3 regions of the Mesobacillus stamsii genome follow, and region 3 is predicted to be linked to each of the others. Evidence: riboswitches for the same ligand, from Rfam matches in the RefSeq annotation. Region 3 holds a riboswitch; each other region holds the start of a gene.
What was found. Region 3 has a riboswitch for S-adenosylmethionine ahead of metK (methionine adenosyltransferase). Riboswitches for the same ligand answer to the same signal wherever they lie in the genome.
Positions count from the first base shown of each region.

Region 1: it holds a riboswitch for S-adenosylmethionine, as region 3 does, so the genes downstream of both, J2S25_RS06955 (methionine biosynthesis PLP-dependent protein) here and metK (methionine adenosyltransferase) in region 3, are expected to answer to the same signal.
Region 2: it holds a riboswitch for S-adenosylmethionine, as region 3 does, so the genes downstream of both, J2S25_RS04030 (O-acetylhomoserine aminocarboxypropyltransferase/cysteine synthase family protein) here and metK (methionine adenosyltransferase) in region 3, are expected to answer to the same signal.

Region 1 covers NZ_JAUSUN010000006.1:84,833-94,784, forward strand. Annotated here, with positions in the region: gene J2S25_RS06945 (AAA family ATPase) at 1-3,063, opposite strand, end outside; gene J2S25_RS06950 (exonuclease SbcCD subunit D) at 3,060-4,205, opposite strand; SAM riboswitch class I at 4,412-4,521, shown strand; gene J2S25_RS06955 (methionine biosynthesis PLP-dependent protein) at 4,634-5,764, shown strand; gene J2S25_RS06960 (bifunctional homocysteine S-methyltransferase/methylenetetrahydrofolate reductase) at 5,761-7,623, shown strand; gene metH (methionine synthase) at 7,604-9,952, shown strand, end outside.
Region 2 covers NZ_JAUSUN010000004.1:30,829-40,780, reverse strand. Annotated here, with positions in the region: gene sufD (Fe-S cluster assembly protein SufD) at 1-578, opposite strand, end outside; gene sufC (Fe-S cluster assembly ATPase SufC) at 597-1,382, opposite strand; gene J2S25_RS04050 (YuzK family famiily protein) at 1,901-2,053, opposite strand; gene J2S25_RS04045 (MetQ/NlpA family ABC transporter substrate-binding protein) at 2,336-3,169, opposite strand; gene J2S25_RS04040 (methionine ABC transporter permease) at 3,185-3,853, opposite strand; gene J2S25_RS04035 (methionine ABC transporter ATP-binding protein) at 3,846-4,871, opposite strand; SAM riboswitch class I at 5,030-5,144, opposite strand; gene J2S25_RS04030 (O-acetylhomoserine aminocarboxypropyltransferase/cysteine synthase family protein) at 5,258-6,574, opposite strand; SAM riboswitch class I at 6,655-6,758, opposite strand; gene J2S25_RS04025 (thioredoxin family protein) at 6,946-7,257, opposite strand; gene J2S25_RS04020 (toprim domain-containing protein) at 7,265-7,615, opposite strand; gene gcvH (glycine cleavage system protein GcvH) at 7,761-8,141, opposite strand; gene J2S25_RS04010 (arsenate reductase family protein) at 8,195-8,551, opposite strand; gene J2S25_RS04005 (acyl-CoA dehydrogenase FadE) at 8,747-9,952, opposite strand, start outside.
Region 3 covers NZ_JAUSUN010000005.1:186,809-196,760, forward strand. Annotated here, with positions in the region: gene tbcS (tetraprenyl-beta-curcumene synthase) at 490-1,581, opposite strand; gene J2S25_RS06180 (alpha/beta hydrolase) at 1,606-2,409, opposite strand; gene J2S25_RS06185 (gamma carbonic anhydrase) at 2,549-3,067, shown strand; gene asnB (asparagine synthase (glutamine-hydrolyzing)) at 3,166-5,061, opposite strand; gene metK (methionine adenosyltransferase) at 5,296-6,498, opposite strand; SAM riboswitch class I at 6,741-6,882, opposite strand; gene pckA (phosphoenolpyruvate carboxykinase (ATP)) at 7,081-8,670, shown strand; gene J2S25_RS06205 (DUF2584 domain-containing protein) at 8,910-9,152, opposite strand; gene J2S25_RS06210 (alpha/beta hydrolase family protein) at 9,199-9,952, opposite strand, start outside.

The sequences.
Region 1 (9,952 bases), on a different contig from region 3:
TTTTAGTTCTGGAACGTGAGAAATGATGCCAACAAGTCGTCCGCTGCTCTGAATATCAATCAGGGCTTCAATTGCCTGATCGAGCGATTCTGGATCAAGCGTTCCGAAACCTTCATCAATAAACATGGTCTCCAGTGATACTCCGCCAGCGTAATTCTGAACCACATCCGCAAGACCAAGAGCCAATGAAAGTGCTGCCTTGAAACCTTCGCCGCCAGATAGGGTTTTGACATGCCGTTCCTGTCCTGTATAAGCATCAAGCACCAAAAGTTCCAGGCCACTTTGAACATTGCCTTTTGATCGGTCCGTTTTTCTTAATAATCTGTATCGGCCACTTGTCATCTTTTGCAGCCTGACATTTGCCTCCCGCAGAATATCATCGAGGAACGCAGCAAGGACGAAGCGTTCAAATGTCACTCTGTATGTGTTCTGGCCTTTGGAAATTTCATATAGATGGCCGACCAGTTTGTATTTTTCCTCCAGCTGCTTCATTTGTTCGTTTAATGAGACAATCTGTTTAAAAATAGACTGATTATCACGTTTTTTGAGATTCAAATCCTGATAGGTCTCATCCGCTTCTTTTATCTTTTGATTCAGTTCTGAGAAACTAGCTTGAAGTGTTTCCAGATCAGGTTTTTTAACATCCTTCAGCATTTCCGAGAGTTCTGTAAACCGGTCCCGGACCGAGCGAACTTCTTCCCGATAATCTCTTACTTCCATTTCAAGTCGCAGGATTGCCTGCTCGGGGGTCTTAGACTGGTGATATGCCTGATAATTTTCGAATCCCTGAGCGACCATGTTATTTTTAAACACTTCCCGTTCTGCGGCTAACCTTGCTTCAATTTCCTTCAAACGCCTTTCTGCTTCTTCAAGACGGGCTTTCTCCGTTCCTAGCAATTCCTTGGCGTCCTGGAAATTCTTTCGCGCCAGCTCCATTTCCTGTTCCAGCTCTTTTCGATGCTGTTCTGCGGTTTGCAACTTTGCTTCGAATGCTTGCAGTGACCGAAGTTGTTCCGGAATTTTCTCTGTCATTCTCGCTAGCGTAGTCTTGTTTTCGGTATACTGGATAATCAGTTTTTGGTATTCGTCTTCGAGCTCTTTCAATTGCAGCTGCAATTTTTCCTTGCCTTCATCATATCGTTTTATTTCTGCCCTTATTTTTTCAAGCGATTTTTGTTTTATTGCGAGTTGATTCTGCTCTTTTTTCAGCTTTTCAATATCACCCTCTGTCATGAGGATGACATCCGCAATCTGTTCCATTTTAAAGTCAGGACGGAAACCGAGGATTTCAGCCATTAATTCCTCGCCATTTGTGTTTAATGATCGCAAAGTTGTTTCAGCTTCAATAACCGTTTTCTCAACAGCACTCTTTTCTTTCTCAAGGACGGAAACTTGCTTCCTGGCTGCTTTTAAATCCTCTTCTGTCGGGATAAAGCCTTCATCTGCCCGTATTGGAGCTGGATGATGTTCGGAGCCGCAGACGGGACAGGCACTTCCTTCTTGCAATTTTCCGGCTAAAACGGCAGCCTGGGAGTGCAGCCACCTTTGTTCTAGCTCTTCTGCTGCAGCTTTCCCATCATGATGATGAGAAACAACTTGGTTCAGCAGCCCTTTCGTTGTTTCAAATTTTGCTTTGGCCAAATGCGTTTTTTGTAGGTGATTTTTAAATTTAGTTAGCTTGTCCAATTCGCGCAGGAGCTTTTCTAATTGCCGGTCATTCTCAAGATAAGTGAGTTGAGCTTTTTCCGCCTCTTCCTTCTCAATTTGCAGAACCTTAAGACGATCTTCTGCTGTTTTCAGGGCGTGTTCACCATTTTCACGGTCTTGATTTTTGGAATCAAGGGATCCTTTCATTTTCTTTACCTTGGAATCAATACTGGCAAATGCTAGGACTTCTCCTCTTATATTCTCAAGCAAGTTCACTTGTTCTGCTGCGGCTTTCCTTTCAGGTTCCCGGTCCATTTGTCTTTGGTGCTCCCGTTCCGCTTCTTCCCGTTTCCTAGATAACTGTCCAATTCGCTGGGAAATCTGGGACACCTGGTTCGTCATGGAATCAAAATCTGCTTTCAAGTTATGGCACAGCTGTTCCTGGGCATTGAGCAGGGCAGCTTTTTTAGCAAATACCGTCTGCGTTTCTTTTTCGGCAAACAAAGCTTGCTGGGATTCTAGCTTTTCCTTTGCAGCTTTCAATGTCTCAAGCGATTGGATCTGTTTCAAAGTGGCTTCGGCCTCGAACAAGCGCTGCTGCATTTGATCACGGTCTAGTTGCAGGTTTTCACGGGCTTTCGCAAGTTCCTGAAGCTTGCTCTCCATTGCGTCGATTTCGTTTTTTAAAAGCGGAAGAATAAGCGTGTCATTCACGCTGCCTGCAGCGATCAGTTCTTTGAGCTCATCGTTTTCAACCGCTTTAATGCTTCGCAGCTGAGCACTCCTTTTTTCGACCTGGTCCTCGACCATCTTTTTCAAAAGTGTTGCTTCTTCTTTTAATTTTTCTTCCACTTTTTTATAAATTTCCGTATGGAATAATCTTTGCAGGATGATTTCCTTTTCTTTGCTGTCAGATGTCAGCAGCTTCCGAAATTCACCTTGCGGAATCATCAAAATTTGTCGGAATTGATTGCTGTCAATGATCATAATTTCCTTTATTTTTTCATCTGCTTCACGAACATTGGAAGCCAGCAGCTGGATGTCACCATTTTCGTCAATCAGGTAAAGCTCTGCCTTGGCTCCGACGGTGGTTGTTCCTTCGCCTGATTTCTTTTTCCGCTCCTGTTGCGGAGACCTGGTGATTCGGTACGTCTTTTGACGCAAGGAAAAATCGAGGGAAATTTCAGTCAGGGTATCCTCTTCTGCAAACTGGCTACGCAGGTCAGTGCCATTCCTGTCCTCTCCGCTTGCCTTTCCATAAATCGCATAACTGATTCCATCGAATATCGTTGTCTTTCCTGCACCCGTTTTACCGGAAATAACAAACATTGTCCTGTTTTCCAGCTCTTTAAAATCAATCGTTTCTGTACCTGCATATGGCCCGAAAGCCTGCATCGTCAGTTTAAGAGGTTTCATTTTTGCCCCTCCTCTTTTAAAACTTGGCCAATCACGTCCGTCATAATGCCCTGTTTCTCCTCAGTGAATTCGCTCGTCGTCATTTCCTTGTAAAACTGTGCAAAAAGCTCCAGTTCAGACTTTTTTTCTTTTCTGATGGAGCTGAAGTGCTGCCTTTGCTTTTGGTCGATAGATTCGATTTTCCGTTCAAGATGCAAGACATTTGGAAAAACTTGACGCAGCTTGCCCATCGGGTCAATGATCGCACCATCATCCAACAACGTTACTTTTAAATAATCCGTGGTGTTTTCTTTTTCATAAAAAGAAGGATCCAAAAGCTGTTCAAGTTGCCCTTCCAGTTCACGCATATCCTGTTTCGGTTTCAGGCTCCTATAGCTGATTTCGAAGCTTCCATTCTCATTCATTTTAACAATGGAGACTGACTTGCGCTGTTTTGCCTCTGAAAATGAATATTTTAAAAGAGAGCCAGAATATTTGACCTTGTCATGTTTGATCGCATCAGGACTGTGAAGATGCCCTAGTGCCGTATACGAAAATGGATCAAATAAATCCTGTGTCACACAGCCAGAACCGCCCACCGAAAGCGCCCGCTCAGAATCACAGGAATCCCCTCCAAGAACGAAGGCATGTCCGACAAACACATTCGGTTCGTTCGGATTCAGGTTTTCTTCCATTTTGCCAATGACAGCTTTCATTGCATCCTGATGGGAATGAATCGAAGCATCGCCGAGCAAATGCCGGATTACGCCAGGTTCAGCATACGGAACCAGATGGAAATTGACCCCTTTGATATGTACAGGTTTAAACTCATTCGTCCATTTGCCGGTTAAGTAAAAATGATTATGACGGTACCAAGAGCTCCCGAACGACAGCCGTTCGGCACTATCGTGGTTCCCGGCTATCGCTATAACGGGGGTGTTCAGCTCGACATTGATTCTGAACAGAATTTCATCGAGCAGCTCCACCGCATCAGTCGGCGGTACAGATCTGTCATATAGATCTCCAGCAATCACAACTGCGTCCGGCTGTTCCTCAGCAACAAGATCAACAAATTGATTCAATACCTCCCGCTGGTCTTCTGTCATATAGATGCCGTGGACAAGCTTCCCAAGATGCCAATCACCTGTATGGATAAATTTCATAGTCTTCCCCTCCCAAACTAAAACTCTTTTAATGCCTCTCGTATTCTTGCGTAAGTTGAATGCTATTATTATATCAAACACATAAATTTAATGCGCACTCAAATGAAGGAAACAAATACAAACTAGTTCACCACTTTAATTTAATGATTGACAATTTTCTATATCAGCTGTAATATTTAGAGAAATTTAATAATTCCATTTATGGAATCTTATCGAGAGAAGCTGAGGGTCCTGGCCCTATGAAGCTTCAGCAACCTTCAACTTTGTTGAAAAGGTGCTAATTCCAGCAAGTTTTCAAAAACTTGGCAGATAAGAAGTTGGCTGATCATTTTAAAGTCTTCTTCTTGAGAAGGCTTTTTTGTTTTTTACAAGTCAGCATTTTAAAACAAATATAGTCTCTGGCCGATCAATCATGAGGAGTGAGTACATTGGTGAAAATCGATACAAAGTTAGCACAGCTAGGCAATAGGAGTGAATCTGCGACCGGTGCGGTGAATCCTCCCATTTATTTGACAACAGCGTATCGTCATGAAGGGATTGGACAGTCCAGTGGTTATGATTATGTTCGTACTGGCAATCCTACTCGCGAAATTTTGGAAAAGGCAATTGCCGACCTCGAAGAAGGAGACCGTGGATTTGCCTGCAGCTCAGGAATGGCGGCAATTTGGACCGTTCTCTCGCTTTTTAAGTCTGGGGATGAATGGATTGTCTCAAAAGATTTGTATGGGGGTACATACAGACTTCTTGAGCAAGGATTTAAAAAGTGGGGATTACATAGTACCTATGCAGATATGTCAAATTTACTAGAAATCAAGGCAGCCATCAATCCCAATACAAAGGCACTGTTTGTGGAAACACCGACAAACCCGTTAATGGAACAGGCAGATATCGAGTCCATTGCTCAGATCGCCAATGAGTACGGGATCTTGTTGATCGTTGATAATACTTTCTACACTCCCCTTCTCCAAAAACCTTTGACTCTTGGCGCTGATATTGTGATCCACAGTGCGACGAAATACCTCGGGGGACATAATGATGTGCTGGCAGGATTGATTGTTGCAAGAGGGAAAGAAATTTGCGAGTCCCTTTTCCTCCATCATAATGGGGGCGGGGCGGTTTTAAGTCCTTTCGATTCCTGGCTTCTCCTTCGTGGCATGAAGACATTGTCACTAAGGATGGAGCGACATGAGCAGAATGCCAAGAAGCTGGTTGACTTCTTGAAAAAACATGAGTCTGTAAAGGATGTTTTTTATCCCGGAAGAGGCGGAATGATTTCGTTCCGTGTCCAGTCTCCCGCCATCGTCGATCCATTTTTGAAAAGCTTGTCTATAATCACTTTTGCTGAGAGTCTTGGAGGTGTTGAAAGTTTTATTACCTACCCTGCTACTCAGACACACGCTGATATTCCACCTGAAATTCGCGAACAAACCGGCGTCTGTGAGCGGTTGTTGCGATTCTCTGTCGGTATTGAAGATTACCGAGATTTGCTAGATGATTTGCAAGCGGCTTTTAAAAAAGCGGTGGAGAAGGCTGATTTACAGAAGGAGGGATTAGAATGAGTTTCCTGAAACGAATGGAAAATGAAATTTTAATAGCGGATGGTGCAATCGGTACCCTGCTCCATTCCTATGGAGCAGGAACCTGTTTTGAAGAGTTGAATCTCTCCCAGCCTGAAGCGATCATAAAGATCCATAAAGCATATATGGATGCTGGAGCTGATCTAATTCAGACGAATTCATATGCTGCCAATTATATAAAACTAGAAAGATATGGACTTGAGGATCAAGTGAAGGAAATCAATAGCGCAGCTGTCCGGCTTGCCCGTCAGGCAGCAGGCAGCGAGGCTTATGTTTTAGGAACGATGGGCGGCAATCGCGGCATCAGGCCATCAGCCATCCCGATTGAAGAGATCAAGCGTAGCTTCAGGGAACAGCTCTATTGCCTGCTTCTTGAAGGAGTGGACGGAGTGCTGCTCGAAACCTTTTATGATATGGAGGAAATCGAGACTGTATTGGCAATTGCCAGAAAGGAAACAGATTTGCCGATCATTGCTCATGTAACGCTCCAGGAAATCGGCATTATGCAGGACCAGACTCCTCTTCAGGAAGTTTTTAACAGGCTGGAAAATCTGGGTGCTGATATCGTCGGACTTAATTGCAGACTAGGGCCTCATCATATGATTTCGAGCCTCGAACAGATCAAGCTTCCGACAAGAGCATTCTTATCGGTGTATCCAAATGCTGGTTTGCCAGCGTACACAGATGGAAAATTCCATTATGAGGGCGACCCGGAATATTTCAGAAAGTCGGCCCGCAGCTTTCGTGAACAAGGAATCAGGCTGATCGGTGGGTGTTGCGGTACTACACCAGAACATATTAAAGCATTAGCTGATGAACTAAAGGGGTCGCAGCCAGTTAGCAATAAGCTAGTCGCGGCAAAAAAAGTCAAGGTTGTGGCGGCACCAGCAGATGTCAAACGGCCAGATGCTCCTCTGCATGAATTAGTAAAAGAACGACCTTCGGTGATTGTCGAGCTAGACTCTCCGCGGAAACTCGATACTAAACGCTTTTTTGAAGGAGCGAAGGCGTTAAAAGAAATAGGAATCGATGCTTTGACACTTGCGGATAATTCACTTGCTTCACCCAGAATTTCCAATTCAGCCGTTGGCCATCTGGTTAAAGACAAAATTGGAATGCGTCCGCTCGTACACCTGACTTGCCGGGACCGTAACATAATCGGGCTGCAGTCGCATTTAATGGGTCTGCACACACTTGGCCTTCATGATGTCTTGGCAGTTACCGGAGACCCTGCCCGAGTCGGGGATTTTCCTGGAGCGTCGTCTGTTTTTGACGTATCTTCCTTTGAATTAATTGAGATGATCAAACAATTGAATTCAGGACTCTCCTATTCTGGCAAAGACCTTGGGCAAAAAGGAGCATTTTCGATCGGAGCAGCCTTTAATCCAAATGTCCGCTCCATAGATAAAGCAGTCCTGAGGATGGAAAAGAAAATCAGGGCTGGTGCAGATTATTTCATAACCCAACCGGTCTACTCTGAAAAAATGCTATTAGCAGTCCAGGAAGCTACAAAGCATCTGGATACACCTATCTATATTGGGTTGATGCCGCTTACGAGCAGCAGGAATGCAGAATTTCTCCATAATGAAGTTCCCGGAATTAAGATCTCACAGGAAATACTCGAAACGATGGCGAAATTCAATAACGAACCGCTTCAATCCAAGAAAGAAGGCATTGCCATCACGAAGGGTTTGATCGAAGCAGCAGCTGAATTATTTAATGGCATCTATTTGATCACCCCTTTTATGAATTATGAAATGAGTGTGGAATTAGCTCGTTATGCTAAAGAATACAGCAGCCATCTACAGAGGAGGAAACAAAATGTCAACCTTGTTAACTGAGCAGATGAAACAAAAAATCCTGATCATGGATGGCGCCATGGGAACAATGCTCCAACAGGCTAATCTTTCCGCGGATGATTTCGGCGGGGAAGAATATGAAGGCTGTAATGAGATCTTGAATCTTACTGCACCAGAATTGATTAAACAAATACATCGTGAATACTTAACTGCCGGCGCAGACATCATTGAAACCAATACATTCGGTGCTACCAGTTTAGTCCTTGACGAATATGGCTTAGGGCATAAAGCGTATGAAATTAACAAGAAAGCAGCTCTGATCGCCAGGGCCGCTGCGGATGAAGCGTCTACTCCTTCCCAACTTCGATTTGTTGCTGGTTCCATGGGCCCGACAACCAAAACATTGAGTGTTACCGGGGGATCCACTTTCGAGGAAATGTCGAAAACATATGAAGAACAGGCACTCGGATTGATCGATGGTAAGGTGGATTTGCTGCTGCTTGAGACGAGTCAGGATCTGCTTAATGTCAAAGCAGCCTATAGTGGAATCAAACGAGCTTTCGAAATAAGCGGCAAAGAACTTCCCATCATGATTTCAGCGACAATCGAACCAATGGGCACTACACTAGCCGGCCAATCAATTGAAGCATTCTATATTTCGGTTCAGCATATGAATCCAATCGCCATCGGGCTGAACTGTGCAACAGGGCCTGAATTCATGCAAGAGCATCTGCGCTCTCTGTCCTTCCTCTCCCAGTCCGCAGTCAGCTGCTATCCAAATGCAGGACTGCCCGATGAAGAAGGTCAATACCATGAAACACCTGATACCCTTGCGCAGAAGCTATCCGATTTTGCCACGCATGGCTGGCTGAATATTGTCGGAGGCTGCTGCGGCACCACTCCGGCTCATATAAAAGCGATTTCGGAAAAAATGAGAGCACAAGAGCCAAGGCAGACAGAAGGAAATCGGCATCATATGGTATCTGGAATCGAACCCTTCATCTATGATGATCCAACATTAAGACCAATCATGGTTGGGGAACGGACCAATGTGATCGGTTCGCGGAAATTTAAAAGATTGATTTCTGCAGGAAAGATAGAAGAAGCAGCAGAAATTGCAAGAGCTCAGGTTAAAAATGGAGCCCATGTTATCGATATTTGCCTTGCAGATCCCGACAGAGAAGAACTGCAAGATATGGAACAGTTCATTCAGGAAGTTGTCAAAAAAGTAAAGGTTCCACTGGTGATTGATTCGACTGATGATGCAGTCATTGAAAAAGCGCTAAGCTATTGTCAGGGAAAGGCGATCATCAACTCCATCAATTTAGAAGATGGCGAGGAGCGCTTTGAATCAGTTGCTCGACTGATCCACAAATACGGAGCCGCAGTGGTGGTTGGCACGATTGATGAAGAAGGGATGGGTGTTTCCGCTGAACGAAAATTGGCGATTGCCCAACGATCCTACGACCTGCTTGTCAATAAATATAAGGTACCGGCGGAGGATTTGATTTTTGATCCGCTTGTCTTCCCAGTCGGTACCGGCGATGAACAATATATCGGTTCAGCAAAAGCGACTGTTGAAGGCATCAGGATGATTAAGGAAAAACTTCCGGAAACTCAAACAATCCTAGGAATCAGCAATGTTTCTTTTGGTCTGCCTCCGGTAGGCCGAGAAGTATTGAACTCTGTTTTTCTTTATCACTGCACCCAGGCTGGCTTGGACTATGCAATTGTGAATACGGAAAAGCTCGAGCGTTTTGCTTCCATTAGTCCTGAAGAAGTAAAAATGGCGGAAGATTTACTGTTCGATACTAAAGATCAAACACTAGCTGATTTTACCGATTTTTACCGAGACAAAAAGAAGGAAACAAAAAGTACCCTGCCTGATATGACCCTAGAAGAAAGGCTGGCCTACTATGTGGTTGAAGGAACGAAAGAAGGCCTTCTCCCTGACCTGGATATTGCAGTGGAAACCTTTCCTGCCCCACTGGATATTATCAACGGTCCATTGATGGATGGAATGAAAGAAGTTGGCAGACTTTTTAATGATAATCAATTGATCGTGGCGGAAGTTCTCCAAAGCGCAGAAGTCATGAAAGCAGCTGTATCTCACCTCGAGCCGCATATGGAAAAAAACGATACAACCGCTGCTAAGGGGAAAGTGCTTCTTGCTACTGTAAAAGGCGATGTCCATGATATTGGCAAAAACCTTGTTGATATCATTCTCAGCAACAATGGCTACAATGTCGTCGATCTTGGAATCAAGGTTGCACCAACTGCGCTTATAGAGGCAATTAAAAAAGAAAAACCTGACATCGTCGGCCTTTCGGGTCTACTGGTGAAATCCGCACAGCAAATGGTGCTGACGGCA
Region 2 (9,952 bases), on a different contig from region 3:
TCAGCTACAACCAGCACGTGGTTGAAAAGGTTCGCTTCTGCATCATCATGCAGGAAGATTGCCTGGATTGGGCTGTTCAGCTGTACGTTTTTCGGAACATAAAGGAATGCCCCGCCGTTCATGAATGCAGTGTGAAGAGCAGTCAAGCGATGCTCGTCAGATTTGACAGCTGTCATGAAGTATTTCTTCAGCAGGTCGCTGTATTCGCGTGCCGCTGTGAAAATATCGGTAAAAATCACACCCTGCTCCTGCATTTCTTTTGAAAGCTGGAGGTATGCAGGCTTGTTGTTGCGCTGGACATACAGGCTGCTGTCCTTTGCTTCCATGTCCACAAGTGATTTTACCTCTTCTGGAAGATCATCGACAGCTGAAAAAATATCGCTTTTCACAAGAAGTTTTTCAAACTGAGTGAAGTTCCATTTATCTATTTTCGTTTTTTCCGGTCTTGGCAAGGAAAGGTCTTCTGCTATTGCTAGTGATTGTACCCGAAGTTCTGTCAGCCAAGCCGGCTCATTCATTTCTTTTGAGAAGGAAGTAATGTACTCCTGGTCAAAAGCCCATTTTGTTTCCGTAGTCATTATAAATCCCCCCGCCGCTTAAGCTTCTTGCCCAACTGTTTCGTCCTCGATGCCCAGTTCTTTCTTAATCCAGTCATATCCTTCTGCTTCTAGGCGCTGCGCCAGCTCCGGTCCGCCGGATTTAACAATGCGTCCCTGCATCATGACATGAACATAGTCAGGAGTGATGTAATCAAGCAGGCGCTGATAGTGAGTGATAATCAAGCATCCGAAATCTTCATTGCGCATTTCATTGATCCCTTTAGAAACAACTTTCAAAGCGTCGATATCAAGACCTGAGTCGATTTCATCAAGGATTGCAATCTTTGGTTCAAGCATCATTAATTGAAGGATTTCATTGCGTTTTTTCTCACCGCCGGAAAAACCTTCGTTAAGATAACGCTGTGCCATATCAAGATCCATTTCAAGGAATTCCATTTGCTTATCCATCTTGCGAATGAATTTCATTAGCGAAATTTCGTTTCCTTCGCCAAGGCGGCTGTTCAACGCCGAACGAAGGAAGTCAGCATTTGTAACACCGCTGATTTCGCTTGGATACTGCATCGCAAGGAATAAACCAGCACGCGCTCGCTCATCTACTTCCATTTCAAGAACATCCTTGCCATCTAGCATAACTGTACCTTTTGTTACTTTATATTTAGGATGACCCATGATAGAGGACGACAAAGTAGATTTGCCAGTACCATTTGGTCCCATGATCGCGTGAATCTCTCCACCCTTTACTTCCAGGTTTATCCCATTTAATATCTGCTTGCCTTCAATCTCAACCTCAAGGTCCTTAATTGATAATACAGATCCTGCCATACTATTACCTCCATCAATATAGAAAAGATTTAAGCCGGCTCTTGCCGTCAAAATTTCTATTCTCAATTTATTCTCATTACAATCTTATAACAAATGAAAAGTGATAGCAACACTTAAGCAGTGAAAAGAAATACGACAAAACTTGAAAAGTAGGAATTTTTCATTAATGCTGCGAATAAGGAGCACAAGCCGGCCTTTTTCCACTTCGTTTATTTGAGCAAAACGGCGCTGCAACAGTCTACCTATATTTTATCAGACAAAGCTTCACAAGCTTGTATTATTTTTGCCTTCTCTTGTAAAAAAATGTACTCGAAAGCATCTGGGCAGTTATCCTCATTCGAATAATTTTGACAGCTTTTTTTATTAGTTCCAATAAGTTGTCAAGAAACCGTTGCTTTCTTGACAACTTTTCACTCCATCGACCCAAACCTGTCAAAATAACCGGGTTTTTCCATATTCACAACAAAAACAAAGAAACCAGTGCACTATACACTGGTTTCCATTTACTATTTCGTTGTTTAGGAGTGGACTCTTCTGTCCAGATCGGCGACCATCCGTTGACTTTTGATATAATCCTGCTCGCGTTTTCTTTCGACTTCCATTCTTGCGTCATGGTCCATGCTGTAAACTTCGTAACTAATCCCATGTGCTCCATGCATTGCCTTTTCCATTTCACTTGTGTAGTTCAGTTTTAGCTGACTAATAGTGAATCATCCCTTCGGTTTTTCGCTTTTTAAGAAGCGTTTTTTTGACATTCCAATCGTAACACCTTTTATTTACCACTATCAAAGCGATTAAAACCGTTAATATTTGGATGGAATGGAATAAGAAGGCCTCTGGGGAGTTCATCTCTGCCATTCTTACAATACTGCCAAAATCCTCTCCAATAGAGCCTTTCCTGTTAAGAAGCGGTCAAAAAAGAGAGCAGGTTTTTCGCCTGCTCTCTTCCGGTATTATTCTTTGACGGGTACGACTGCGCCTTCATATTTTTCAAGGATGAAGTCTTGGATTTCCTTTGAGTGAAGAACTTCCACAAGCGCTTTGATTGCTGGCTTGTCTGCATCGCCTTCACGGACGGCAACTACGTTCACATATGGAGAATCGCTTTCCTCAATCGCAATCGAATCCTTCAATGGGTTCAATCCAGCGTCAATCGCAAAGTTTGAGTTGATCAGAACAGCATCGCCTTCCCCATTGTTGAAAATTTGCGGAAGCAATGCTGGTTCATATTCAGTACCAAACTTCAATTCCTTAGGGTTGTCTTTAATGTCGTCAATGGTTGCTTTTACTTTTTCCACGCCATCATTAAGTGTAATCAGACCCTCTTTTTCCAGCATTGTCAAAATTCTGCCATGGTCGGCCACTGAACTGCTCATAATGATTAGCGCACCTTTTGGCAGTTCCTCAAGACTTTTGTAGTCCTTAGAATATACTCCGATGGGCTCGATGTGGATTCCCCCTGCAATTTCAAACTTATAGCCATTGTCAGCCATTTGTGACTCCAGGTACGGGATATGTTGGAAATAGTTGGCATCCAGTTCTCCTGAATCCAATGCCTGGTTTGGAACAACATAGTCATTGAATGTCTTAATTTCCATTTGATATCCTTGTTTTTCAAGAAGCGGTTTCGCTTTTTCCAAGATTTCTGCATGAGGTACGTTGGACGCCCCAACGACAATTTTCTTGCTGTCCTCCTTGCCGCTGTCTGTTTTTCCTGCAGATGAACCACATGCTGCAAGGCCTGTTGTCAAAATCAATACTAAAAATGCTACTAACCATTTTTTCATTTTCTTTCTCTCCTTTTATCTTTTATCTAATTTCCTTGTGATGGAATCACCGATAATCTGGATTAAAAATACGATGATTAAGATGATGATGGTTGCCATCAGTGTGACATCGCTGCGACCTCGCTGAAATCCTTCCAAATAGGCGAGATTTCCAAGACCGCCCGCACCGATGACTCCTGCCATCGCCGTGTAACTTACAAGCGCGATCGCTGTCACTGTAATGCCTGAAACCAAGGCCGGCATTGATTCTGGAAGAAGAACCTTCCAGATGATCGTTGTCGTTTTAGCTCCCATGGATCTTGCAGCTTCAATAACTCCCTTATCAATCTCACGCAAACCAATTTCAACCATCCTAGCATAAAATGGCGCGGATCCGATAATTAACGCTGGCAATGCAGCATTTTTGCCAATCATTGATCCGACGATGATTTTCGTAAAAGGAATGAGCAGGACGATCAAAATAATAAATGGAATCGATCGAAAAATATTCACCACAGCGCTCAGCACCACATGAATCAGTTTGTTTCCCCATATATTATCTGTAGCAGTTAAAAAGAGCAGCAGTCCGAGGATGGCTCCTATTAGGAAGGTAGCGACCACAGAAATGGCACTCATGTATAGTGTATCAACTGTCGCTCCCCACATGCGGTCCCAGTTAACATTTGGAAACAAAGTTTCAGCCATTTGAAATCACCTCCACTCCGACTTCATGCTGGCCGATAAATGTAATTGCATTGTCCAATTCTTCTTCTTCTCCATCAAGATGGATGAACAAAATTCCATATGACCCGTTTTGTGTCTGGGAAATTTTTCCTTGTACAATCGTAACCGTTATCTCGAATTTACGGATCAAATTGGTAATTAGCGGCTGCTCGACCCCTTCGCCTACGAATGTCAGCTGGATCACCCGTCCATGCGGATACCGGTCGAGTAAATGGTCTACCGTTTCCTTTGTTTCCTCTGGTTCCGTTACTTGTTGGACAAACCTTTTCGTAATTGGCTGCTGCGGATTCTTAAACACATCCAAGACATGTCCTGTCTCAACGATTCTGCCGCCCTCCATGACTGCTACTCGGTGACAAATTTTGCGGATGACATGCATTTCATGGGTGATCAGGACGATGGTAAGCCCCAGCCGCTTATTGATATCGACAAGAAGATCCAGAATTTGGTCGGTTGTCTGTGGGTCAAGTGCGGAAGTCGCTTCGTCCCCTAGAAGAACCTTTGGATTATTCGCCAACGCCCTGGCGATCCCGACCCTCTGCTTTTGCCCGCCACTTAACTGCGAAGGATAAGCATCTCCCCGGCCATCAAGACCGACAAGCGAGATCAATTCTTTTACCCTTTTGTCCCTTTCAGCTTTCGGCACTCCTGCAATTTCGAGAGGGAATGCAATATTATCTGCAACCGTCCTCGACCAAAGGAGATTGAAATGCTGGAATATCATGCTGATTTCCTGTCTTGCTTTTCTTAATTCTGCACCCTTAATCTTGGAAACTTCCCTGCCTGCAACAATGACAGATCCTGATGTTGGAATTTCAAGCCCATTTAACATACGAATTAGGGTACTTTTTCCTGCGCCGCTATATCCAATGACCCCGAAGATTTCGCCTTCTTTTACTTCAAGATTAACATCATCTACCGCCTTGACTTCGCCTTTTTTTGAAGGATAAATCTTTCTAGCTTTTTTTATCGTAATCAATTGACTCCCCCTCTTTCGCAACCGTTCTATCCACCTGAAAAATACCCTAGTATAATAGGAAGGTTATCAATCTATTTTCCCATTCAGCAACCAAAAAATTCATGTAAAAAGCCTTTCTGCAAATAAGCAGAAAGGCATAGTCGTAGGCGGTATCCTTTCTCTCATCTGCCAAAGCAATCAGCTTTGAGTGAATTGGCACCATTTCAGATAAGCAAGCTTACTGATGGTTGCCGGGCTTCAACGGGCACTTCCCTCCACCTCTCTTGATAAGAGTATGCTATTAAATTTTTACTAGCTATTTTAGTTACGAATGTGATTGTAGCACGGAACAAAAATGGGTGTCAATAAAATTATTTCAAAATTCTTTTTCTCATGGTCCTTTGATATTATACTCTTGCAGGTATCCCAAGTACTCCCGTTGCCTTTTCAATAGCCTGCTCGAGGTCAGCGATAATATCATCACTATTTTCAATGCCAACAGAAAGACGAATTAAATCTTCCGGAACACCCGCAGCTTTGAGTCCGTCTGAATCGAGCTGCTGATGGGTAGTGCTTGCAGGATGGATAACCAAGCTCTTCGCGTCGCCGACATTGGCAACATGGGACCATAATGTCAAGGCGTTGATCAGTTTCGCACCTGCTTCTCGGCCACCTTCTATTCCAAATATCACCACTGACCCAGCACCTTTTGGAAGGTATCGATCTGCCAGATGCTTATCAGGGTGAGAGTCATGGCCAGGGTAGGTGACCCAAGTAACGGCTGGATGTGACTCAAGATAGTCTACTATCTTCCGCGTATTCGCAACATGCTCTTTCATCCGGACATGCAATGTTTCGATTCCAAGATTCAATTGGAAGGCACTCTGCGGGCTGATGGCCGGACCAAGATCACGAAGCAGCTGGACCCTTGCTTTCACAATATATGCGGCGGCTCCTATGGCTTCACTATAAACAATATCATGGTAGCTAGAGTCGGGTTCATTGAAACCAGGAAACTTAGGGGATTTCCAATCGAATTTCCCACCGTCGACAATGATTCCGCCCATAACTGTACCATTGCCTAAAAGCCACTTGGTAGCTGAGTGAATGACAATGTCTGCTCCATATTCAATCGGCCGGCATAAATAGGGCGTCGCAAAAGTATTATCGATGATCAGCGGAACACCAGCTTCATGCGCAATCTCCGCGACAGCTTCTATATCCAATACCCTAAGACTTGGATTTCCAATTGTTTCTGCGTAGACCGCCTTTGTTTTTGGGGTAATGGCCTTCCTGAAATTTTCAGGATCATCGGAATCCACAAAGTGAACGGTAATTCCATATTTCGGCAATGTTACGGCAAATAGATTGTAAGTCCCTCCGTACAGGTTAGAAGCAGCGACAATTTCATCCCCTGCATGGGCGATATTTAAAATCGCCAACGTAATTGCAGACATACCACTTGACAAGGCAAGGGCTCCAACTCCCCCCTCCAACAAGGCGACCTTTTCCTCCAGTGCCGTGACGGTAGGGTTATGAATTCGCGAATAAATATAGCCTGGCTCCTTGAGTGCGAATAAATCAGCTGCATGATCTGTGTTTTCAAACTGGAATGCATTACTAGCATAAATCGGCACAGCTCTAGCTCCCGTTACCGGATCTGGAGACTGTCCTCCGTGTACACCAATCGTTTCGATTCTGTAATTTTTTTGCTCATTTGCCATCTTCATCTCTCCAATCATAAAATTTTCGGAAAGGTGATACAAAAAGCCCTCTTCTTAAGAAGAGGGCCATTTATCAACTCTCCTTATCTTTTCAGAGTATTTACTCTGCAGGAATTAGCACCGTGTTTTACCAACCGGTTGCCGGGCTTCTTCGGGCCAGTCCCTCCGCCTCTCTGGATAAGAATATTCAGTTTGTTTTCATTGCGTTAAAGTGATGATACCACGATCGAAAATGTAGGTCAATCTATTTTCATTTTTCAGAATGAATTTGCTAATTCGGCAAAATTCTTCATTTCCCGAGAAATATCTCCAAAGAACCACGGTCATTTGGCGGTTTTCATAATTGGAATGCCGGATTTTGTCCCTTGCCATCAGCCTTGCAATTCTGTTAATTTTTCAAATAAATAAGGAACGGATTGAAAGGCATAGATTTTCTCCTGTACCTCTCCGTTTTTTATTAAAATCAAACATGGTACACTTTCTATTTCAAATCGTTCAGCCATTTCAGGAAGGAAGTTCAAATCTGCTTTTCCGGATCGGAGTTCAGGTAGCAGCTGTTCGATCACCGTCAGCATTTTGCTTGCCAACTGACAAGTACCGCATATTGGGGTGTAAAAGTATAGGTACCCTGTGTGCTTTTCTGCAAGAAAAGTTTCGATTTCCGTTTTGTTCCAATCTTCCATTTTTGAGTCATCCTTTTTCTAAGTACTCTGCATGCACATCAATATTTGCTCCAATTAAAACAGTTGCAAGATGTTTTTCTGGTGCAGTCGCCACTTCCCGGTACATCCTGTCAATGTATAAATGGTTTGCCTCAGGAAACTCTCTTTTGAATTGCTTCCTTAGCTTTTCACCTGAAGCATCAGCATCTACAAGGATATAAACATCCTTATCAACCAGCGAATCTATCAGTTCATCAAGCTTTGAAACACCGATTGTGCCATTCGTGCAAATAATTTCCACTGGTTCTTTCAGTACGGTCTGTACTTTCTTTTTATCTGACGAACCTTCTACTATGATCACCTTAAGATTTTTGTCCATCGCCATAACCACCTATGCACCAGAAAATAATTACTTTACAACTATTGTTACTGTTTCCACTTGAGATTGCAAAGATTTGGTCTAAGCAGCAGATCCTTATTTTTTGAAAAAAAACGCCTTGAATGCTCAAGGCGTCGGCAATACATTATTCTTTGATCATTTCTTCGTATTGTTCTGGTGTCATCAGCTTGTCTACTTCATTGCTGTCTGTCAGTTCCACTGTAATCATCCATGCCTTTTCATATGGAGATTCGTTAACGAACTCAGGGCTGTCATTCAATTCTTCGTTGATTTCAATCACTTTGCCGCTTACCGGTGCATATAACTCTGATACGGTTTTCACTGATTCCACGCTTCCAAATGGCTGGTCAACAGTGATCTCGTCGCCGACTTCTGGAAGTTCGACGAAGACGATGTCCCCTAGCTCGGATTGAGCGAAATCGGTAATGCCCACGCGAGCCTTTTCTCCTTCAACTTTTACCCACTCGTGTTCTGCAGAATAACGTAAATCTTTTGGTGTACTCATTGACTATCCCTCCAATTGTATATCTCTATCGATTAATATCGATGGGACCAAAATTACAGCCACGCTTGTTCATACTCATCCTCTTTGAAACCAACGGTCACTTTTTCCCCATCTGTCATGAGCGGGCGTTTGATGAGCATACCGTCAGATGCCAGCAGCGCCAGCAGTTCGTTTTTGGATGCTGTCTTGAGTTTGTCTTTCATCCCGAGCTCGCGGTATTTTTGGCCGCTACTGTTAAAAAATTTCTTGATCTCGAGACCGCTTTTTGCAAGCATTTCTTCCAGCTGCGACTGAGGTGGCGGATTTTCAACTATATGTACTTCGTTATAGGCCACTTCATGCTGGTCCAGCCATTTCTTCGCATTCCTGCATGTACTACATTTAGGGTACCAATAAAATGTTTTTCCCAAGACTTCCCCACCCCTTGCTAGTATCCCATAAAGAAAACCCTATAAACGGATAGTAACATATAATCTAGGTGCAATACTATCTTTCAGCGCATGAATTTAACATCCTTTTCATAAATTCAACAAAGTTTGCAAAAATCCTGCTATTTGAACAAAACACTCCTCTCGAGATCGAGAGGAGTGTTGGAAGTACGAATGTTATACGACAAAGCGTTCGACAGTGATCAGCTTTTCTGCTGCTTCTCGCTTCTTTGCGATGACATTGATTGGAGTGTGTCTTGTGAACTTGCGCAATGCTGAAGTCAGCATACGAAGGGTGTCGCCTTCTTCTGTTGCGACAAGCGTTTCCTTTGCATCCTGCTCAATTTCATTAAATGCTTCCTGACAGAAAATTTGCGTATAAAGAAGCTTTTGTTTGCTCTTCTCCACTCCATCCTTAGCGATGGCCTTTTCTGTACGAAGCACTGCAGATTCCATCGAATAAGCATTCGAAATGATATCCGCAATATTGACGAGAATCTCCTGTTCTTTCTCCAACGCTTTGCCAAACTTTTGTGCAGCCAATCCAGTTGCCAACAAGCCAATTTTCTTCGCATTTTTCACCAGGTATTTCTCCTGTGCCAATGGCTCCTCTCCTGGCTCTTCAGGCATTAGCATCATCAGCTCATCCTGAAGCTGTTGGGCTTTTTGCAATAGTGGAAGCTCGCCCTTCATTGCCTTGCGCAGGAATGTTCCCGGTACCAGCAGGCGGTTGATTTCATTTGTACCTTCAAAAATGCGGTTAATCCTTGAATCACGATAAGCTCTTTCGATTTCATACTCTTGCATGAAGCCGTATCCACCGTGAATCTGAACGCCTTCATCTACAACATAGTCAAGCGTTTCTGTTGCGAAGACTTTGTTCATTGAGCATTCAATTGCGTACTCTGCGATGGAGTCAGCAACCGCTTTCCCATTGTTGATTTCTTCTTCAGACAACTGGTTCATTCTTTCTTCGAACAAGCCTACTGTACGATAGACAGAGCTTTCGGTTGCATAGATTTTCGAAGCCATTGTCGCAAGCTTTTCTTTTGTCAAATTGAATTGGGAGATCGGTGTCTTGAACTGCTGGCGCTGGTTTGCGTATTTTACCGTTAGCCCGAATGCATGCTTCGCACCGCCAGTTGCGCCGACTCCTAACTTATACCGTCCAATGTTTAGGATATTGAAGGCTATCAGGTGGCCTTTTCCTGGTTCTCCAAGGACATTTTCTACAGGTACTTGTGCATCCTCTAAAATCAAGGTGCGTGTAGAGGAACTTTTAATACCCATTTTCTTTTCTTCAGCACCTACTGACACTCCAGGGTATTCTCTTTCCACAATGAAGGCGGTGAATTGCTCGCCGTCGATTTTTGCATAGACAAT
Region 3 (9,952 bases):
GCACATAATTGCCTTTTATGTGACCGTTAATCGGGCTTTCTCTTGTTCACGGGCACATAATTGCCTTTTATGTGACCATGAATTGGGCTTTCTCCTGTTCACGGGCACATAATTGCCTCTTATGTGACCATGAATTGGGCATTCTCTTGTTCACGGGCACATAATTGCCTTTTATGTGACCATGAATTGGGCTTTCTCCTGTTCACGGGCACATAATTGCCTTTTATGTGACCATGAATTGGGCTTTCTCCTGTTCACGGGCACATAATTGCCTTTTATGTGACCGTTAATCGGGCTTTCTCCTGTTCACGGGCACATGATTGCCTTTTATGTGACCGTTAATCGGGCTTTCTCCTGTTCAGTGGCACATGATTGCCTTTTATGTGACCGTAAATTAGACTTTCTCCTGTTCACGGGCACATGCATGATTCAGCTCTCCCTATTTTGAGTACAAACATTATAAAAGCCAGGTTTCCCCTGGCTTCCTAACTATTTTATAAACGCCTTTACGACTCCTGCAGGCACCCATTTCTGCAATGACCGATAAGCTCGTCCATTGATATAAAAGAAGTAGCTGACAGGTCCGGCCGACTTGATCATTTCCCAGGCAAGCTTTCTAATTTTTTCCTGCCTTCTTACTTTTTCGTCGGACAAGTAAACGCCGAGCAGCCCACGGTTAATCAGTTTGTGAAATTTACGGTGTGGCAATCGAGCTGTGTGCCGATCGGCATTTTTCACAAAATGCCGCAACCTATCAAACAATGCTTCTTCATTTTCATAATAAAAACAGAAGTTCAAGTCGCCGCCTTCGCGGTCTTCCTCCTGGTCGATGAAATAATCCAGGAGGATGTGCAGCCCTTGTATGTATGGAAAATAACCGTTGCGGATACTATCCGCATATTCCGGTTTGAAATCATCGCGAAGGGCGTAGGATACGAGACAAAAGATGCCGAGCGTCGATCCAGTACAGGCTGAGAATTCGTACCATTCCATGTCGGGATTTTTTTCACGATGGCCATCGAACCATGTTTGCAGCCTGGGTACACGATCCTTTACCTCCACATGCTTATGAACCTGCAAATCACAATAATATTCGCATAGTTCACCCATATGCTTTTTTACATCCTGATAATGTTCAACCCTAGCAAGGACTTCTCGGCAAGCGGTCACAAGTTCCCTCAAATACCCGCCATCATTCTGGTCTTCTCGTTCGCGGTAATAGTCTTTCAATTGGTGGTCCAGGCTGACAGCATCCGCCATTGACTCATGCAGCGCCGCAAAATCCACCGGATCAAGCGAGGTGCTGCGATCACAAAGATTATCGAGATAATCACTAATTGTCTGGTATGCCACAATGAACCGGATGGCCTCTTTATGATTCTTTTTCGCGGCCAGACTTAAAATCGAACCGCCTTCACAATGGAAAGTCTTGTTTTCAATGCTGGCAAGCGCCTGTTTCCTTAGTTCTGGATTCGGAATTTCCTCCGCCTTGCTTTTCCAATAGGCCAGCTCCCGGTGAACTTGTGGCAGGACTTTTCTGTACACACGATACATCAAACTGATGGGCCTTGATGGAATCATCTCGCTGCTCTCCTCCTCCGCTTACTAATAAACATATCCAATCGCCTTAAGCTGGCTGATGACAAAATCATGCGCATACTCAAAAACCTCTTCGCGTTCTGGTTCATTGAAAACTTCATGGTAGCATTTCGGCCATTCTTTATATCTTTTTTCGGAGAGCGGTGCATTATTGAACCATTCTTTAACAGCACGCTTATCGACAATCTTGTCGTCTCCAGCCTGCAAAAGCAGCGTCGGTACGTCGTGGACTTTATTCATATGCTCAAACGCGAGTTCCATTGCTGCTGCCAGCTCACGGTACCAGCGCACCGATACTTTGGTAATGTATAAGGAATCATTTGCATCAACTGCCCTGACGTCTTCGTTTCTAGTTGCCAGCTCAACAGACAAACCAGAAGAAATTCGAAATGTTGGAACGATTACATTCAAGCCATGCGAGAGCATATCCAGCATTCGTGATGGATATTTCACTAAACCAAGGCATGGGGAGGACAAGATCAATCCGGCAATTTCGATATGTTCTTCTTGGAGCAAGCGGATGGCAATGAGTCCGCCCATGCTATGGCCAAACAGAAACACTGGGAGGTCAAAGTCATATGCTGCATTTATCCACTCTTTCACTTCTAAAATATATTCATCAAAGGAATCAATATGGCCACGGTTCGCTCTTGTCGTCATCCCATGTCCAGGCAAATCCCCCATTATGACATGAAATCCCGCTGAGCGCCACGCTTCAATCAGCCATCCATAACGGCGATGATGCTCCATCGCACCATGTATCATGACTATTACAGCCTTAGCATTCCCATCAGCTTCCCATTTCCACATGACCATTCCCCCTTAAATCCTTTTTCTTTCTTTAAAAGAACTATAATATATAATTAATGAATAAGAAAAGCGCAAACGCCTGGGTCAGCCCAGATACCAAATGAAAGCGAAAGCATGTTAAAGTATAGGAGTGTGCATAATGATTTATTCTTACAAAGGCAAAACACCGAAAATAGCAGATTCTGCTTTTATCGCGGATTATGTAACCATCTCCGGAGATGTTGAAATCGGAGAGCAGTCGAGTGTCTGGTTCAATACCTCGATACGTGGCGATGTTGCCCCAACGATTATTGGCAATAAAGTGAACATTCAAGATAACTCGGTGCTGCATCAAAGTCCAAATAATCCTTTGATCCTCGAAGACGAGGTGACGGTCGGACATCAAGTCGTCCTACACAGCTGCATTGTTAGGAAAAAGGCTTTGATTGGGATGGGGTCGATCGTCCTTGATAAAGCTGAAATCGGCGAAGGAGCGTTCATCGGTGCCGGAAGCCTTGTTCCTCAAGGAAAAAAGATTCCGCCCAATACACTTGCTTTTGGACGCCCCGCAAAAGTAATTCGAGAATTGAATGAATCTGACATTCGAGATATGGAACGTATTTCCAGAGAATACGCTGAAAAAGGACAATATTATAAAGATTTACAGAACGATACGTAAACTTCATCTAGAGCCATGACCTTCTCTCAAAAAAGAAAAGCACCCTAAAAGCCTGGGTGCAAATGGGAGGATACGCTGGTCGCCAACCTCCCTAATTTTTAAGACTGGAAAACTTTTTGTGCCATATACTCCTTCTCAAAGGAGTATTTTTTTTCAATATACACATCATGCCACATCATAAACATCAATACAGTCCAGATTTTACGGCTGTAATCCGCTTTGTTCTGACAGTGCTCATCCAGTAGCCTCAACACGTAAGCCTTATTAATCAGATGTTCTGTGTTGCTTTCCATAATGATTTTCTTGGCCCATTCGTTCATTTCATTCCTAAGCCAATGTCTAATTGGCACCGGGAAACCAAGTTTCTTGCGGGTAAGCACATGGTCAGGGACCACCCCTTCCGCCGCTTTTCGCAAAATATACTTCGTTGTATGGTTAGCAGTCTTCAGGCTTGTCGGAATTTTAGAAGCTGTTTCAAAAACAACCTTATCAAGGAATGGTACGCGAAGCTCCAAAGAATGTGCCATTGTCATTCTATCAGCTTTTAATAAAATATCGCCGCGCATCCATGTGTGGATATCAATGTACTGCATAGTATCAACCGGATCGTATCCTCGGCTTTCGCGGTATAGAGGCTTCGTTATATCCCTAAAATCGTACTTGCCGTTATATACGCGGAGCAGTTCGCTCTTTTCTTTTTCAGTGAACATTTTTGCATTTCCGATATAGCGCTCTTCCATTGGAGTGACGCCGCGCTCGATGAAACTTTTCCCTTTCAAGCCTTCAGGCATCATTTTGGAGATGCCTTTTAGCAACGCCTTCCCCACTCCAGGAATCTTATTAAAAACCTCAAGGTCTTGCGGTTCGCGGTAAATATTATATCCGCCGAATAATTCATCGGCACCTTCACCGGAAAGGACAACCGTTACATGCTTCCTAGCTTCACGCGCTACGAAATACAATGGGATAGCGGCCGGGTCAGCAAGCGGATCATCCATATGCCACATAATTTTAGGGAGTTCATCCATGTATTCCTGTGGACTGATTACATAGCTGATATTTTCCACACCGAGTCGATCAGCCGTTTCTTTGGCGACATCAATCTCGCTGAAGCCATCCTGTTCAAATCCGACCGAGAATGTCTTGATTCCAGGATGGTATTGCTTTGCGATCGACGCGATGATCGACGAATCAATCCCGCCAGAAAGGAATGAACCAACTGGCACATCACTGCGCATATGAATTTTCACCGATTCGAACAGGACATCCCTGATCTCCTTCGTAAATTCATCCTCTGATTTATGGATAGGCGAGAAGCTCGCTTTCCAGTAACGCTTTATTTCCATCGGCGAACCAATTTTTTTTGTAAAATAATGCCCTGGTTCCAGCTTGTAAATGCCCTCAGACATGGTGTCCGGTTCGGGAACAAACTGGTATGTTAAAAAATGCTGCAGAGCCTTATAATCAATTACATCATTCTGCAAGCCAAGCAAAATGCTCTTCTTTTCAGAACCGAAGAATGTACGATTTTCATCTTCAAAATAAAAGAATGGTTTAATGCCGAAATGGTCCCGTGCCCCGTAAAGAACCATTTCTTGCTTATCCCAAATGACAAATGCGAACATTCCGCGCAGCTTGTCGACAGCCTGCTCCTTGACCTGGCTGTATAGAGCAATGATCACTTCTGTATCAGAGTGGGTTTCGAACGTCAGTCCTTCTTCGATCAACTCTTCACGAAGCTCTAGGTAGTTGTATATTTCTCCGTTGAAAATGATCCAATAACGTTCATTTTCATACGTCAATGGCTGATGGCCAGCCTCCAGGTCGATGATGCTCAAACGACGGAAGCCGAGCTGGATATGCTCATCGTAGAAATATCCATCATCATCTGGACCACGGTGGGTGATGATGTCATTCATATTCTTGAACAGCTGCTTATCTTCGCTGCTGTATTCCTGCGCTTTCTCATGTACACATCCGATAAAGCCACACATTATGTACTTCACCTTCTCCATTTCAGTAAAAAAATTTATTAATGTTTTTTGCTTTCAATCCAAACATACCATCTTATCCTATCATTAAACACAAAATTTTTGCAGTAAAATCCATGGGGAATTTAAGGGAATACTTTATTTTTCACCTTTTGCTCCATTCGCAAACCATCTAATCACTGATTTGACGTTTGATATGAAAAAGGAGTTACATAATTTCTATGTAACTCCTTTTTCTTATTTGCCGAGAGCTTGAGTACGGAGCGTTTCAGCTTTGTCTGTACGCTCCCATGGAAGGTCAACGTCCGAACGGCCAAAGTGTCCGTAAGCAGCTGTCTGTTTGTAAATTGGCTTGCGCAAGTCCAGCATTTTGATAATACCAGCAGGTCGAAGGTCGAAGTTGCTTTCCACAACGTCGATCAGTACGTCCTCACTCACTTTTCCTGTTCCAAACGTATCAATGGAGATGGATACCGGACGGGCAACGCCGATTGCGTATGCAAGCTGAACTTCGACTTTTTCGGCAAGACCAGCAGCAACGAGGTTCTTGGCAACATAACGCGCCGCGTATGCAGCTGAACGGTCCACTTTTGTAGGATCCTTCCCAGAGAATGCGCCTCCTCCGTGACGCGCATATCCACCGTAAGTATCTACGATGATCTTGCGGCCAGTAAGACCTGCATCACCTTGTGGTCCGCCGATTACGAAACGGCCAGTTGGGTTGATGAAGTATTTTGTGTTTTCATCAATCAATTCTGCCGGTACGACAGGCTTGATGACATGTTCCTTAAGGTTGCGCTGGATTTGCTCAAGCGAAACTTCAGGATGGTGCTGTGTTGAGATAACGATTGTATCGATACGGACTGGCTTGTCATTCTCGTCGTATTCAACTGTTACCTGAGTTTTTCCGTCTGGACGCAGGTAAGGAAGGATTTCTTCCTTGCGAACTTCCGTCAGACGTCGGGAAATTTTATGTGCCAAGGAAATTGGAAGTGGCATAAGCTCTTTCGTTTCGTTGCACGCAAAACCGAACATTAAACCTTGGTCTCCAGCACCAATTGCTTCGATTTCTGCGTCTGACATCTGACCTTCACGTGCTTCAAGCGCCTGGTCAACTCCCATCGCTATATCAGCTGACTGCTCGTCGATGGCAGTTAACACTGCGCAAGTTTCCGCGTCGAATCCGTACTTTGCGCGAGTATAGCCGATTTCCTTGATGGTTTCACGGACGATTTTTGGAATATCTACGTATGTAGAAGTGGTGATTTCGCCTGCAACTAGGACCAAGCCTGTCGTAACGGATGTTTCGGCTGCAACACGTGCGTTCGCATCTTTAGCCAGGATCGCATCCAAAATCGCATCAGAAATCTGGTCGCAAATTTTATCCGGATGGCCCTCTGTTACTGATTCAGAAGTAAACAAACGGCGTTTGTGTGACATCTGAGTTCCTCCCTCATGTATAAAAATAGACCCGAGGCTGTCCCAATACAAACCTCGTTTGATACGGTACTCATTCCCTACGTAGTATGAAATAAACGCTGAGTTTTTATTAGGAAAATTCATGGTGAACTTCTTTTTTAAAATTTAACCCAGCAGTAGTCCCATGCATTGGCCAGGAAAAAACAATATAAAAAACCTCTCCAAATATGAGGAAAGGTTTTTGCTAAATTCCGCGCCTTTCGCTCTTATCGTTCAAGGGCAAATCCCTTGCATCAGGTTAGCACCTTTGCCCGAAAAAGGGACAGCAAATTCAAAAGCTGTCATTCTCGTTTGCAGGTTGCTGGGTTTCATTGGGCCTGTCCCTCCACCAGCTCGGGATAAGAGAGTATCCGTTCAAGTCCAAATCATAACGAAGATATAATGGCCTGTCAATGGTTTTTTTTCAAAATACATTCTCAATTTCCTAACGTATGGACAAATGGAATTTTTCCGTATATTAGTATAGATTAATTCGTTAAATGTGCTATACTAATATCAAGAAATTACATAATCTGAATCTTTTAAAAAGGAAGGTATTCTCCGATGAACGTTGTAGGGATATCAAATGAACTTTCAGGATTAATTAATGGAAGCAATATACGGGTACAGCTTTCTGTCCCCCAGCTAGTTGAAAAGGTGCTAAACCGAAAAGAAGGAATCTTGACGTCAACAGGTGCGATAAGAGCGACGACTGGTAAATATACTGGCCGTTCCCCTAAAGATAAATTTATTGTCGAAGAAGAATCCGTAAAAGATAAAATCGACTGGGGGCCAGTCAACCAGCCGATCTCCAAGGAATCTTTTACGAAGCTATATAATAAGGTATTGAAGTACCTCCAAGATAAAGACGAAGTTTTCGTTTTCAACGGATTTGCTGGGGCAGATAAGAAGTACCGCCTACCCATTCAAGTCATCAATGAATATGCATGGCATAATCTTTTTGCCCATCAATTATTCATTCGGCCAACAGAAGCAGATCTTGCTGAGCATGAATCCGAGTTTACAATCCTTTCAGCCCCTACCTTCAAAGCCGACCCTGAAATAGATGGGACAAACTCTGAAACCTTCATCATCATTTCCTTCGAGCAGCGCGTCGTCTTGATCGGCGGGACTGAGTACGCCGGTGAAATGAAGAAATCGATCTTCTCGATAATGAATTATTTGCTTCCGGAAAACGGGATTTTGTCGATGCACTGCTCGGCGAATGTTGGACGCGAAGGCGATGTCGCCTTGTTCTTTGGACTATCCGGTACAGGCAAAACAACTTTATCTGCTGACAATAACCGCCGGTTGATTGGGGATGATGAACACGGCTGGTCTGCTAATGGTGTGTTCAACATCGAAGGCGGCTGCTATGCCAAATGCATCAATTTGTCCAAGGAAAGAGAACCGCAAATCTTTGAGGCAATCCGATTTGGCTCGGTTCTCGAGAACGTCGTAGTCGATGATGATACACGTGTGGCCAATTATGATGACGGCAGCCTGACCGAAAACACTCGGGCAGCCTATCCAATTCAAGCGATTGAAAATATCGTGGATCCAAGCATCGCTGGCCATCCAAACGCCATTGTATTCCTGACAGCCGACGCTTTCGGGGTACTGCCTCCAATTGCCAGGTTAACAAAGGAACAAGCAATGTATCACTTCCTGAGCGGATACACGTCCAAGCTCGCTGGTACAGAACGCGGCATTACATCACCGCAGGCAACATTCTCCACATGCTTTGGTTCTCCCTTCCTGCCGCTTGCAGCAACAAAGTACGCCGAAATGCTTGGTGAAAAAATTGCCGAGCACAACGCAAAGGTATTCCTCGTGAATACGGGATGGACTGGCGGAGAATATGGCATCGGAAGCCGCATGAAGTTGGCGTACACTAGAGCGATGGTCCAGGCTGCACTAGAAGGCGAACTGACGAACGTCGAAACCGCAAAAGACGAAATCTTTGGCCTTGAGATCCCACTGCATGTACCAGGTGTACCTGACGATGTCCTCCAGCCAGTTAAAGCGTGGACTGACAAGGAAGCCTACTATACAAAAGCAAACGAGCTCGCAGCCCAGTTCCGCGACAACTTTAAAAAGTTCACAAACATACCATCTGAAATCGAAGAAAAAGGCGGACCAACCGTTAAATAAGAATTTAAGTGAGGCCATCTCTGGTGAAGAGATGGCCTTTAGTTTTGATGGCTCGTTATTCATCAATGTTTGGTGACCTGAATTCCCGGTTTCTCTGGAAAAAAAGGGCACCAATCAGGCCCATCGGTGACCTGAATGCCCGATTTCTCTGAAAACAGGGCACCAATCTAGCCTATTGGTGACCAAAAATCCGGTTTCCTCGCAAAAAAAATAAAAACAGGGCACAAAATGTGCCCTGTTCAGTTCGTTGACTTCAAAGAAACTAATTGATACGTTAAGATTGTTTCATTTTCTGTCCACTCGAGTTTTGAGATGACGCCTGTTCCGGCCAGATCCCCTTCAATCGTCTTTCTTACTTCCAGTGGAATGTCGATTGGATAAAGCCTATAACCTTTCTTTTTCAAAGAGAAGAAATTGTCTTTGAGCCTTTTTTCGCGGCCTTTTGTTACGATCATTGTATTTAATTCTAATGGCATTCCCATTATTTTTCCGCTCCTCTTCACAAATAGCTTCCCCTATATTTTATCATTATTGAGGCTGTGATTTCATCCAATTCATTAAATCACTGACGACTTTCCGATTCACTACTGGAGGAAAATAGTGTGTATATTCATCAAAATACCAGCTTTCTACAGGTTTCTTTAAGTCTTTTAACCGTTTCTCGATCCGATAAGAATGTTCTACTGACACATTTCGGTCATTGCGACCATGGATCAGCAGCACGGGTGCTTTTAGGTTCTCGAGTTCATATAATGGCGTTCTGAATTTATAGCGGTTCGGTACTTTTTTCGGTGATCCGCCGATTACTCTTTTCATCATTCTGCGCAGATCTTTTCTTTCTACATAGGTTAAAAATAAATCGGTCACGCCTCCCCATGTAACAACGGAAGCTGTCTCCGGAAATTGAATGCCGGTCAGCAAGGCCATCAATCCGCCTCTAGAAAATCCAAAAACGTGAACTCTTTCCACTCCTGGAAGAGACTGGAGCAGCCTAAAGCCGGCAAACGCATCGTCACGGTCCTTCCCGCCAAAGTCTTCATTCCCTTCCCCACCTTGGTTTCCTCGATAAAAAGGAGCAAAAACCGTAAAGCCTTCGGAAGCAAATTGGGCGATACGAGCTGGCCTCACCTTTCCCACATTTTTGATGCCGCCACGAAGATAAAGAAAGCCTTCTGTCCCGCTTCCGTCAGTTGGTCTTGCCAACAGCCCCTTAACGCGCAACCCGCCTGCAAAATATCTCACCATGTCAAGTTTGACTTTTGGATTTGGAGAAGGATAGGGA